DNA from 2 places in the Methylobacterium flocculans genome. Region 2 is predicted to be linked to the other one. Evidence: predicted binding sites of a transcription regulator. Region 2 holds the regulator's gene; the other holds the start of a gene.
The links. Region 2 encodes PhoB, which activates phosphate uptake and scavenging genes when phosphate is short. Its sites were predicted from a motif close to TGTCATNNANCTGTCAT; they were not measured.
Positions count from the first base shown of each region.

Region 1: the regulator PhoB is predicted to act here: its motif matches at 2,475-2,491, upstream of OF380_RS09785 (CorA family divalent cation transporter).

Region 1 is NZ_CP107532.1:2,120,068-2,124,478, forward strand. It holds gene minD (septum site-determining protein MinD) at 1-645, shown strand, start outside; partial or broken gene minE (cell division topological specificity factor MinE) at 642-905, shown strand; gene OF380_RS09780 (NupC/NupG family nucleoside CNT transporter) at 1,053-2,303, opposite strand; gene OF380_RS09785 (CorA family divalent cation transporter) at 2,553-3,581, shown strand; gene OF380_RS09790 (Orn/Lys/Arg family decarboxylase) at 3,684-4,411, shown strand, end outside.
Region 2 is NZ_CP107532.1:2,365,735-2,370,145, reverse strand. It holds gene OF380_RS10970 (MFS transporter) at 1-516, shown strand, start outside; gene OF380_RS10965 (SDR family NAD(P)-dependent oxidoreductase) at 616-1,419, shown strand; gene phoB (phosphate regulon transcriptional regulator PhoB) at 1,509-2,207, opposite strand; gene phoU (phosphate signaling complex protein PhoU) at 2,235-2,960, opposite strand; gene pstB (phosphate ABC transporter ATP-binding protein PstB) at 3,060-3,878, opposite strand; gene pstA (phosphate ABC transporter permease PstA) at 3,934-4,411, opposite strand, start outside.

The sequences.
Region 1 (4,411 bases), 250 kb from region 2:
TACGACCTCATCAACGTGGTCAACGGCGACGCCAAGCTCAACCAGGCCCTCATCCGCGACAAGCGGCTGGAGAAGCTCCACCTGCTGCCCGCCTCGCAGACCCGCGACAAGGACGCGCTCACCGACGAGGGCGTGGCCCGCGTGATGGACGAACTGCGTGAGAAGTTCGACTGGGTGATCTGCGACTCGCCGGCCGGCATCGAGCGCGGCGCGACGCTCGCCATGCGCCACGCGGACGTCGCCGTCGTGGTGACCAACCCGGAAGTCTCCTCGGTGCGCGATTCCGATCGCATCATCGGGCTCCTCGACTCCAAGACGCTCAAGGCCGAGCGCGGCGAGACGATGGAGAAGCACCTCATCCTCACCCGCTACGACCCCGCCCGGGCCGATCGCGGCGACATGCTGAAGATCGAGGACGTGCTCGAGATCCTCTCGATCCCGCTGCTCGCCATCATCCCCGAGAGCACGGAAGTGCTGCGCGCCTCCAACGTCGGCTGCCCGGTCACCCTGAACAACCCGCTCTGCGCCCCGGCCCGCGCCTACACCGACGCCGTGCGCCGCCTCACCGGCGAAGCGGTCCCGATGTCGGTCCCCACCGACAAGAAGTCCTTCCTCGACAAACTCTTCACCCGGAGGGCAGCATGAGCCTCCTCAACATGTTCAACCGGCGCGGATCGGCGCCGGTCGCCCGCGACCGCCTGCAACTCATCCTCGCCCATGAACGGGCGGGGGCCGGCGGCTCCGATCTCGTGATGGTGCTGCGCGAGGAGATTCTCGCCGTCATCGCCAAGCATGTCGAGGTTCACCGCGACAAGGTCCAGATCCGCCTCGACCGCGGGCAGGACATGTCGACCCTCGATATCGACATCGAGCTGCCGCTCACGCCGGCCAAGGCCGGCGGAGCCAGGGGCATGGAGAAGGCTGCCAAGGTCGCCGAGGCGAAGGCCTCGGAGGCCAAGGCCACCGAGGCCAAGCTCAGCGACGGCAAGGCCAAGGCGACGAAGCTCGCCGCCGCATGAGATCCCCACCAGCGTCCCGGCCGGCACACGCCGTCAGGCACCGATGAACAACCCGGCGAGCGTCGCGCTCGTCAGGTTGGACAGGGTGCCGGCCAGGATCGCGCGAAGCCCGAAGCGGGCGATCTCCGCCCTGCGTTCCGGCGCGAGGCTCCCCAAGCTCGCGAGCTGGATCGCCACCGAGGTGAGGTTGGCAAAGCCGCAGAGCGCGAAGCACAGGATCGCGGCCGTGCGCGGATCGAGGCTCCCCGCCTTCAGGACCGGTGAGAGCTGCGCGTAGGCCAGGAATTCGTTGAAGGCGATCTTCTGCCCCAGCGCCCCGCCGACGAGGCCGGCCTGGTCCCAGGGCACGCCCATCAGCCAGGCGAGCGGTGCGAAGACCGGCCCGAGCATGCCCTCGATGCTGAGCGCCGGATAGCCGACAAGGCCGCCCGTCCAGCCCATGAGACCGTTCGCCAAGGCGATGAGCCCTGTGAAGGCGATGAGCATCGCCCCCACCGACACCGCCACGGCCAGACCCTTCTGGGTGCCGTCCGCCGCCGCCTCGATGACGTTGACGGCGCGCGTCTCGCCGAAGGTGACCTGCGTGCTCGTCACCCGGGTCGGCTCCGTCGTCGGCACCAGGATCTTGGCGTAGAGGAGCCCGCCCGGAATCGCCATCACGCTGGCGGCGAGCAGGTACTCCATCGGCACGCCGAGCGCCGCGTAGCCAGCGAGAATCGTCCCCGCCGTGGAGGCGGCCCCGCTCGACATCACCGCGAAGAGTTCGGCCGAGGTCAGCGCCATCAGGAACGGTCGCAGCGCGATGGCGATCTCGCTCTGGCCGATGGCGATGGTGATCACCGCCGAGAAGGTCTCGATGCGCGAGGTGCCGAGCACCCGCTGCAGCACGGCGCCGATGGCGCGGGCCGCCGCCTGCATCACCCCGACATGGTAGAGCACCGCGATCAGCGCCGAGACGTAGATGATCTGCGGCAGGATCCGCAGGGCCAGGATGAAGCCGCTGCCGCCGAACAATTCGAACATCCGGGGCTCGACGAGCCCGCCGAACAGGAAGGCGGTGCCCCGGTCGCCGTAGTTCAGCACGGTCTGGACGAAGGAGGCTGCCGCCGCGAGTCCCGTGCGGCCCAGCGGCACGAACAGCACCAGGGCCCCCAGTGCCACCTGGAGCGCGAGGGCCGAGACCACCACGCGGGGCGCGATGGCGCGCCGGTTGGTGGAGAACAGCACGCCGATGGCGAGGAGCAGGATCAGGCTCGCACCCGCGTGAAGAAGCTTCTCGACCATGCCGCCCCGCTGTTTTTTCGGTAGCGAGCAAGCCCGATGCCGCGCGGCGTGTCGCGGGGAAAATCGGTGCGGCCCACCGGGTTCGGATGGCCGACCGGCCTGCACCCCGTCCCTCGGCAGGCGAGGCGAGGGGGGATGCCTGCCCTCGCTCGGGTCACGGACCCGCCCGAGCGTCATGACAGTGTCGCGGGCGCTTGCGATCCAGCGCCGCGACCGCCGGACATTTGCCGGCAACAGGGCCGGTTCCGGATGCAGCGCCTCCTCACCGACACCACTGCCCTGCCGGGCCTGCTCTTTGCCATGCGCTTCGACGCGCAGGGGCACGGGCACCTGCTGGCGCCGAGCGACGAGATCCCGGAGCCGGTCACAGAGGGCTTCCTCTGGCTCCACCTCGACCTGGTGGATGCGCGCCTCGATCGCCTCATCGCCGCCGGGCACCTCGGCCCGCCGGCGCTGGCCGCCGCCACCTTTGCCCGGGACGGCCACCAGCGCGTGGTCATCGAGGGCAGCGATCTCGGCCTCGTCATCGCCGACCGCGCGCGGGAATTCGACGGCCGTATCGAGGAGGAGCCGGCCGGGCGCCTGCATTGCGTGCTCGGCGCCCGCCTCCTCGTCAGCGGTCGACGCCACGCCACGGCGGCGGCCGAGGCCGCCCGCGACGTGGTGCTGGCCGGTCGGCTCGTGCCGACACCGGCCGCGCTGCTGGAGATCTTCGTCACCGGCGTCGCCGCCGCCCTCGACGCCTCGGCCCGGCGCTTCTCCGACGAACTCGATACCATCGAGGACCGGATGCTCGACGAGGACCAGCCCGACGATGCCCGGCCGCTGGCGCCGATCCGCCGGCAGGCCGTGCGCCAGCAGCGTCAGCTCGCGGGCCTGAGCGCCGTCTTCCACCGCCTCGAAGCCGAGACCGAGGAGGCGGACGACGCCCTGCCGGAGGCGGTGGTGAGCATGGCCGCCCGCGTGGTCCAGCGCCTCGATTCGCTCCACCGCGACATGCTGGTCCTGTCCGAGCGCAGCCGCCTGCTGCAGGACGAGATCGCCGGGCGCACCGCCGCCGAGACCAACCGGCAGCTCTTCACGCTGTCGATCCTCACCGCCCTGTTCCTGCCGCCCACCCTGGTGACCGGCGTGTTCGGCATGAACACCAAGGGGTTGTTCCTCGGCGATTTCGAGAACGGCTCGCTCCTCGCCCTCGTGCTCTGCGCCACTGCGGCGCTGGCCGTCTACGGGGTGATCCGCCGACTCGGACTCGTCAAACGCCGCGCCTCGCCGTAAGCGGGCGTCCTGAAATCACCGCGATCCCCGTGGCCTCGTCATCGAAGCGTCACGTCCCATCGCGAACGCTGCGCGCCAGCCAATTCCGGAGCCTTACCCCGCATGGACTTCTTCCGCCGCTTCACCGTCCTGATGTGCGCGCCGAACTTCGACCCCGACGATCTCGAGGGCGTGCGCGTCCAGCAGATCATCGGCTCGGTCGAGAAGCTCGGCTTCGAGGTGGTGCGGGCCCGGCGCGTGGAGGACGCGGCCATCGCGGTCCAGACCGATTCCGCCATCGGCTGCATGGTGGTGGACTGGGGCAAGCGCGGGCTCGACGGCAAGGCGGCGGCGCTGATCAATCTCATGCGCAAGCGCGGGCTGGAAATGCCCATCGTGATCATGGTCCGCCGCAAGCGCCTCGAGGATATCCCCGTCGAGGTGCTCGACTTCATCGACGGCTACATCTTCCTGGCCGAAGAGACCCCGGACTACATCGCCCGCGGCCTGGTGAGCCGCGTGAAGCAGTACGCCGAGACCCTGAAGACGCCGTTCTTCGGCGCGCTGGTCGACTATGCCGAGCAGGGCAACCAGCTCTGGACCTGCCCGGGCCACAACGGCGGCATCTTCTACAATCGCTCGCCGATCGGACGCATCTTCGTGGAGCATCTCGGCGAGGCGGTGTTTCGCGACGACCTCGACAATTCGGTGCTCGATCTCGGCGACCTCCTCGTCCACGAGGGACCGGCCCTGAAGGCACAGAAGGAAGCCGCCGTCATCTTCGGGGCGGAGAAGACCTACTTCGTCCTCAACGGCACCTCGGCCTCGAACAAGATCGTGCTCTCGGCCCT
Region 2 (4,411 bases):
TACGTCGCCCTGCCCTTCTATTTCCAGGACGTGCTGCGCCTCTCCGAGACGCAGACCGGCTTCCTGATGACGCCCTGGCCCATCGCCATCGCGCTGACGGCGCCGATCTCGGGGCGCCTCGCCGACCGCTACGCGCCGGGGCTGCTCGGCGGCCTCGGCCTCGCCCTGATGGCCACGGGGCTCGCCGCCATCGCGCTGTTGCCGGAGGGCGCCTCGCACCTCGACATCGGCTGGCGCCTGACCCTGTGCGGCCTCGGCTTCGGTCTGTTCCAATCCCCCAACAACAAGGTCATCATCACGAGCGCGCCCCGCGACCGCAGCGGCGGGGCGAGCGGCATGCAATCGACCGCCCGCCTCACCGGCCAGTCCTTCGGGGCCGCCCTGGTGGCGGTGATCTTCGGCCTGCACCAGGGGGCGCCCCCCGCCGGGCCGGTCTCCGCCACCCTGTGGTGCGCCGTGGGGCTCGCCGCCTTCGGCGCGGTGGCGAGCGTGCTGCGGCGCCAGCCGGAGGGGTGACGGCGGAGCGCGCAGGCTTTGCGCCGGAGGCATGACCGCCGATCGCACCAACGGTCGCGCCGGGCGTTGACCCGGCAATTCCCACGCGAGGACGAGTCCATGAACATCGACCTGTCGGGCCGGCGCGCCCTCGTCACCGGCTCCACGGGCGGCATCGGCTACGCCATCGCGAGGGCGCTCGCAGAGATGGGCGCCACCGTGGCGATCAACGGGCGCACGCAGGACCGGGTCCGCGACGCCATCGACCGCCTCAAGCGCGAGACGGGCCATGCGGGCTTCATCGGCGCGCCGGGCGACGTGGCCAACCCGGACGGCACCGCCCGCGTGGTCGCGGGCCTGCCGGACATCGACATCCTGGTGAACAACACGGGCATCTTCGAGCCGAAACCCTTCTTCGAGATCCCGGACGAGGATTGGCACCGCTTCTTCGAGACCAACGTGATGAGCGGGGTGCGCCTGTCGCGTGCCTATACGCCCGGCATGGTCCAGCGCGGCTGGGGCCGCGTGGTCTTCATCTCCAGCGAATCGGGCGTGAACATCCCGGTGGAGATGGTGCATTACGGCATGACGAAGACGGCCCAACTCGCCGTCGCGCGCGGCCTCGCCGAGACGGTCGCGGGCAGCGGCGTCACCGTGAACAGCGTCCTGCCCGGGCCGACCCTCTCGGAGGGCGTCGCCGATTTCATGCGGAGCATGGCGCCGGCATCGGGAGGCGGCGAGGTCGATCTCGACGCGGCGGGCCGGGCCTTCGTGGCCGAACACCGCCCGACCTCGCTGATCGGGCGGCTCGCCACCGTCGAGGAGGTGGCCAGCATGGTGGCCTACGTCTGCAGCCCGGCCGCCAGCGCCACCAGCGGCGCGGCCCTGCGGGTCGATGGCGGCACGGTGCGCAGCATCGTCTGAACGCGGACGGGCCCGATGCCGGACTTTTTCCGCGCACGCGGGATCAGGGTCCGGCCGCGGGGGTCAACGCCAGCCGGAAATGTTGCCGCCTACTCCCCCTCGAACATCTCGTCGAAGGAGTAGCCCGAGCCGCGTACGGTGCGGATCGGGTCGCTCTGGCGCGGGCGGTTCAGCGCCTTGCGCAGGCGGCCCACATGGACGTCCACGGTGCGTTCGTCGATGTAGACGTCGTGGCCCCAGACCCCGTCGAGGAGTTGCTCGCGGGAGAAGACCCGGCCGGGGCTCTGCATCAGGAATTCGAGGAGCTTGAACTCGGTGGGTCCGAGATGGATCTCCCGGCCCTCGCGACGGATGCGGTGGCTGACCCGGTCGAGCTCGATGTCGCCCGCCACCAGCAGGTTGGCCACGTGCGCGGGCTTCGCCCGGCGCAGCAGCGCGCGCACGCGGGCGAGCAGTTCCGGCACCGAGAACGGCTTGACGATGTAGTCGTCCGCCCCCGTGCCGAGGCCCCGGATGCGGTCGCCCTCCTCGCCCCGGGCGGTGAGCATGATCACCGGCAGGCGCTCGGTCTCGCGCCGCGCCCGGATGCGCCGGCACAGTTCGATGCCGGAGAGGGCCGGCAGCATCCAGTCGAGGAGGACGAGGTCGGGCACCTGCTCCTGCAGGCGCAGGTCGGCCTCGTCGCCCCGCGCGGCCGAGTCGACGATGAAGCCCTCGGCCTCGAGGTTGTAGCGGAGGAGGAGGGTCAGGGCCTCCTCGTCCTCGACGATCAGGATACGCGTACTCATCCGTGTGCTTTCCGTGCGGCGCGATCCTCAGACCGCGCCGGGCATCTCCACCGTCGCGTAGTTGGAGGCGTCGTTCTTCGGACGCTCCCGCTCCGCCAGCAGGTTCTCGCCGGTGACGAGGTAGTGGATCGTCTCGGCGATGTTGGTGGTGTGGTCGCCGATGCGCTCGATGTTCTTGGCCACGAACAGGAGGTGCGTGCAGAACGAGATGTTGCGCGGATCCTCCATCATGTAGGTCAGGAGCTCGCGGAACAGCGAGTTGTAGAGCGCGTCGATGGCGTCGTCCCGCTCCCACACGTCGAGCGCCGCCTTGGTGTCGCGGCCCGCATAGGCGTCGAGCACGTCCTTGAGCTGCTCCTGCACCAGGTCGCTCATGTGCTGGACGCCGATGACGATCTTCTGCGGCTGGATCTGGTCGGCGATCGCCACCACGCGCTTGGCGATGTTCTTGGCGAGATCGCCGATGCGCTCGATGTCGTTCGAGACGCGGATGGCCGTGACCGTCTCGCGCAGGTCGATCGCCAGGGGCTGGCGCCGGGCGATGAGCAGGATCGCCCGCTCCTCGATCTCGCGCTGGAGGATATCGAGGCGCACGTCGGCGCCGATCACCGCCTGGGCGAGGACGGCGTCCCGGCGCACCAGGGCCTGGCTCGCTTCCGCCATCATCTTCTCGGCGATGCCGCCCATCTCGGAGATCGAGCGGCGCAGATTTTCAAGGTCCGTGTCGTAGGACTTGACGATGTGGTCGGACATGGGGGTCGCACTCCGCGATCGGGCCCGCCTGTCCGGGGGCCGCCAGGGCGATGGGGTCGGGCGCGGACCGGGGAAAGGTCCGCCACGGGCCGCCGTGGATCAGCCGAACCGGCCGGTGATGTAGTCCTGGGTCTGGCGCTTCTCCGGGTTCATGAAGATGCGCGTGGTCGGGCCGAACTCCACGAGTTCGCCGAGATACATGAAGGCGGTGAACTGCGAGATGCGCGCGGCCTGCTGCATGTTGTGCGTCACGATGACGATCGTGAATTCGGAGCGCAACTGCTCGATCAGCTCCTCGATGCGGCCCGTCGAGATCGGGTCGAGGGCCGAGGTCGGCTCGTCGAACAGGATGACCTCGGGGCGCTGGGCCACGGTGCGGGCGATGCAGAGGCGCTGCTGCTGACCGCCGGACAGGCCCATGCCGGACTGCTTGAGCTTGTCCTTGACCTCGTCCCAGAGGGCGGCCTTGCGCAGGGATTCCTCGACGCGGACGTCGAGGTCGGCCTTGGGCAGCTTCTCGTAGAGGCGCAGGCCGAAGGCGACGTTGTCGTAGATCGACATCGGGAAGGGCGTCGGCTTCTGGAACACCATGCCGATACGCGAGCGCAACTCGTTCAGGTCGACCTTGGCATCGAGGACGTTCTGGCCGTCGAGGAGGATCTCGCCTTCCGCGCGCTGCTCCGGATAGAGGCTGTAGATCCGGTTGAAGGTGCGCAGAAGGGTCGACTTCCCGCAGCCCGACGGGCCGATCAGCGCCGTGACCTGGCGATCGTGGAAGTTGAGGTTGACCGACTTCAGGCCGTGGAAGCTGCCGTAGTAGAAGTTCAGGTCCCTGACGGCGATGCGGACCGGGGAATTCTCGTCGGCCTTGTGGCGTCCGGTGAGCTGCGCTTGGGTGATCGCGGGGGCGGCGTTCATCGGTTCGGCATCCTGTCGATCGAAGATGGGAGAGGGCAAGGCGGCGCGCTGAGGGTCAGCGCGACCGATCGGTCTTGATGACGAAGCGGGCCACGACCGACAGGGCGAGGATCGTGATGGTGATGAGGAGGGCGCCGGCCCAGGCGAGCTGCTGCCAGTTCGGGTAGGGCGAGAGCGCGAACTGGTAGATCATCACCGGAAGGTTCGGGATGCCGCCCATGAGGTCGGCGCGGAACCAGCTGTTGTTGTTGAGCGCGGTGAACAGCAGGGGCGCGGTCTCGCCGGCGATGCGGGCGAGCGCCAGGATGATGCCGGTGACGATGCCGGCGCTGGCGCCGCGCCAGGTGATGCTCTTGATGACGATGGAGGGGGGCGCGCCGAGCGCCGCGCCGGCCTCGCGCAGGGTCGAGGGCACGAGGCGCAGCATGTCCTCGGTGGTGCGCACGATGACCGGGGTGGCGATGATCGCGAGCGCCACCGCGCCGGCCCAGCCCGAATAGGTCCCCATCGGGCGCACCATCAGGGTGTAGACG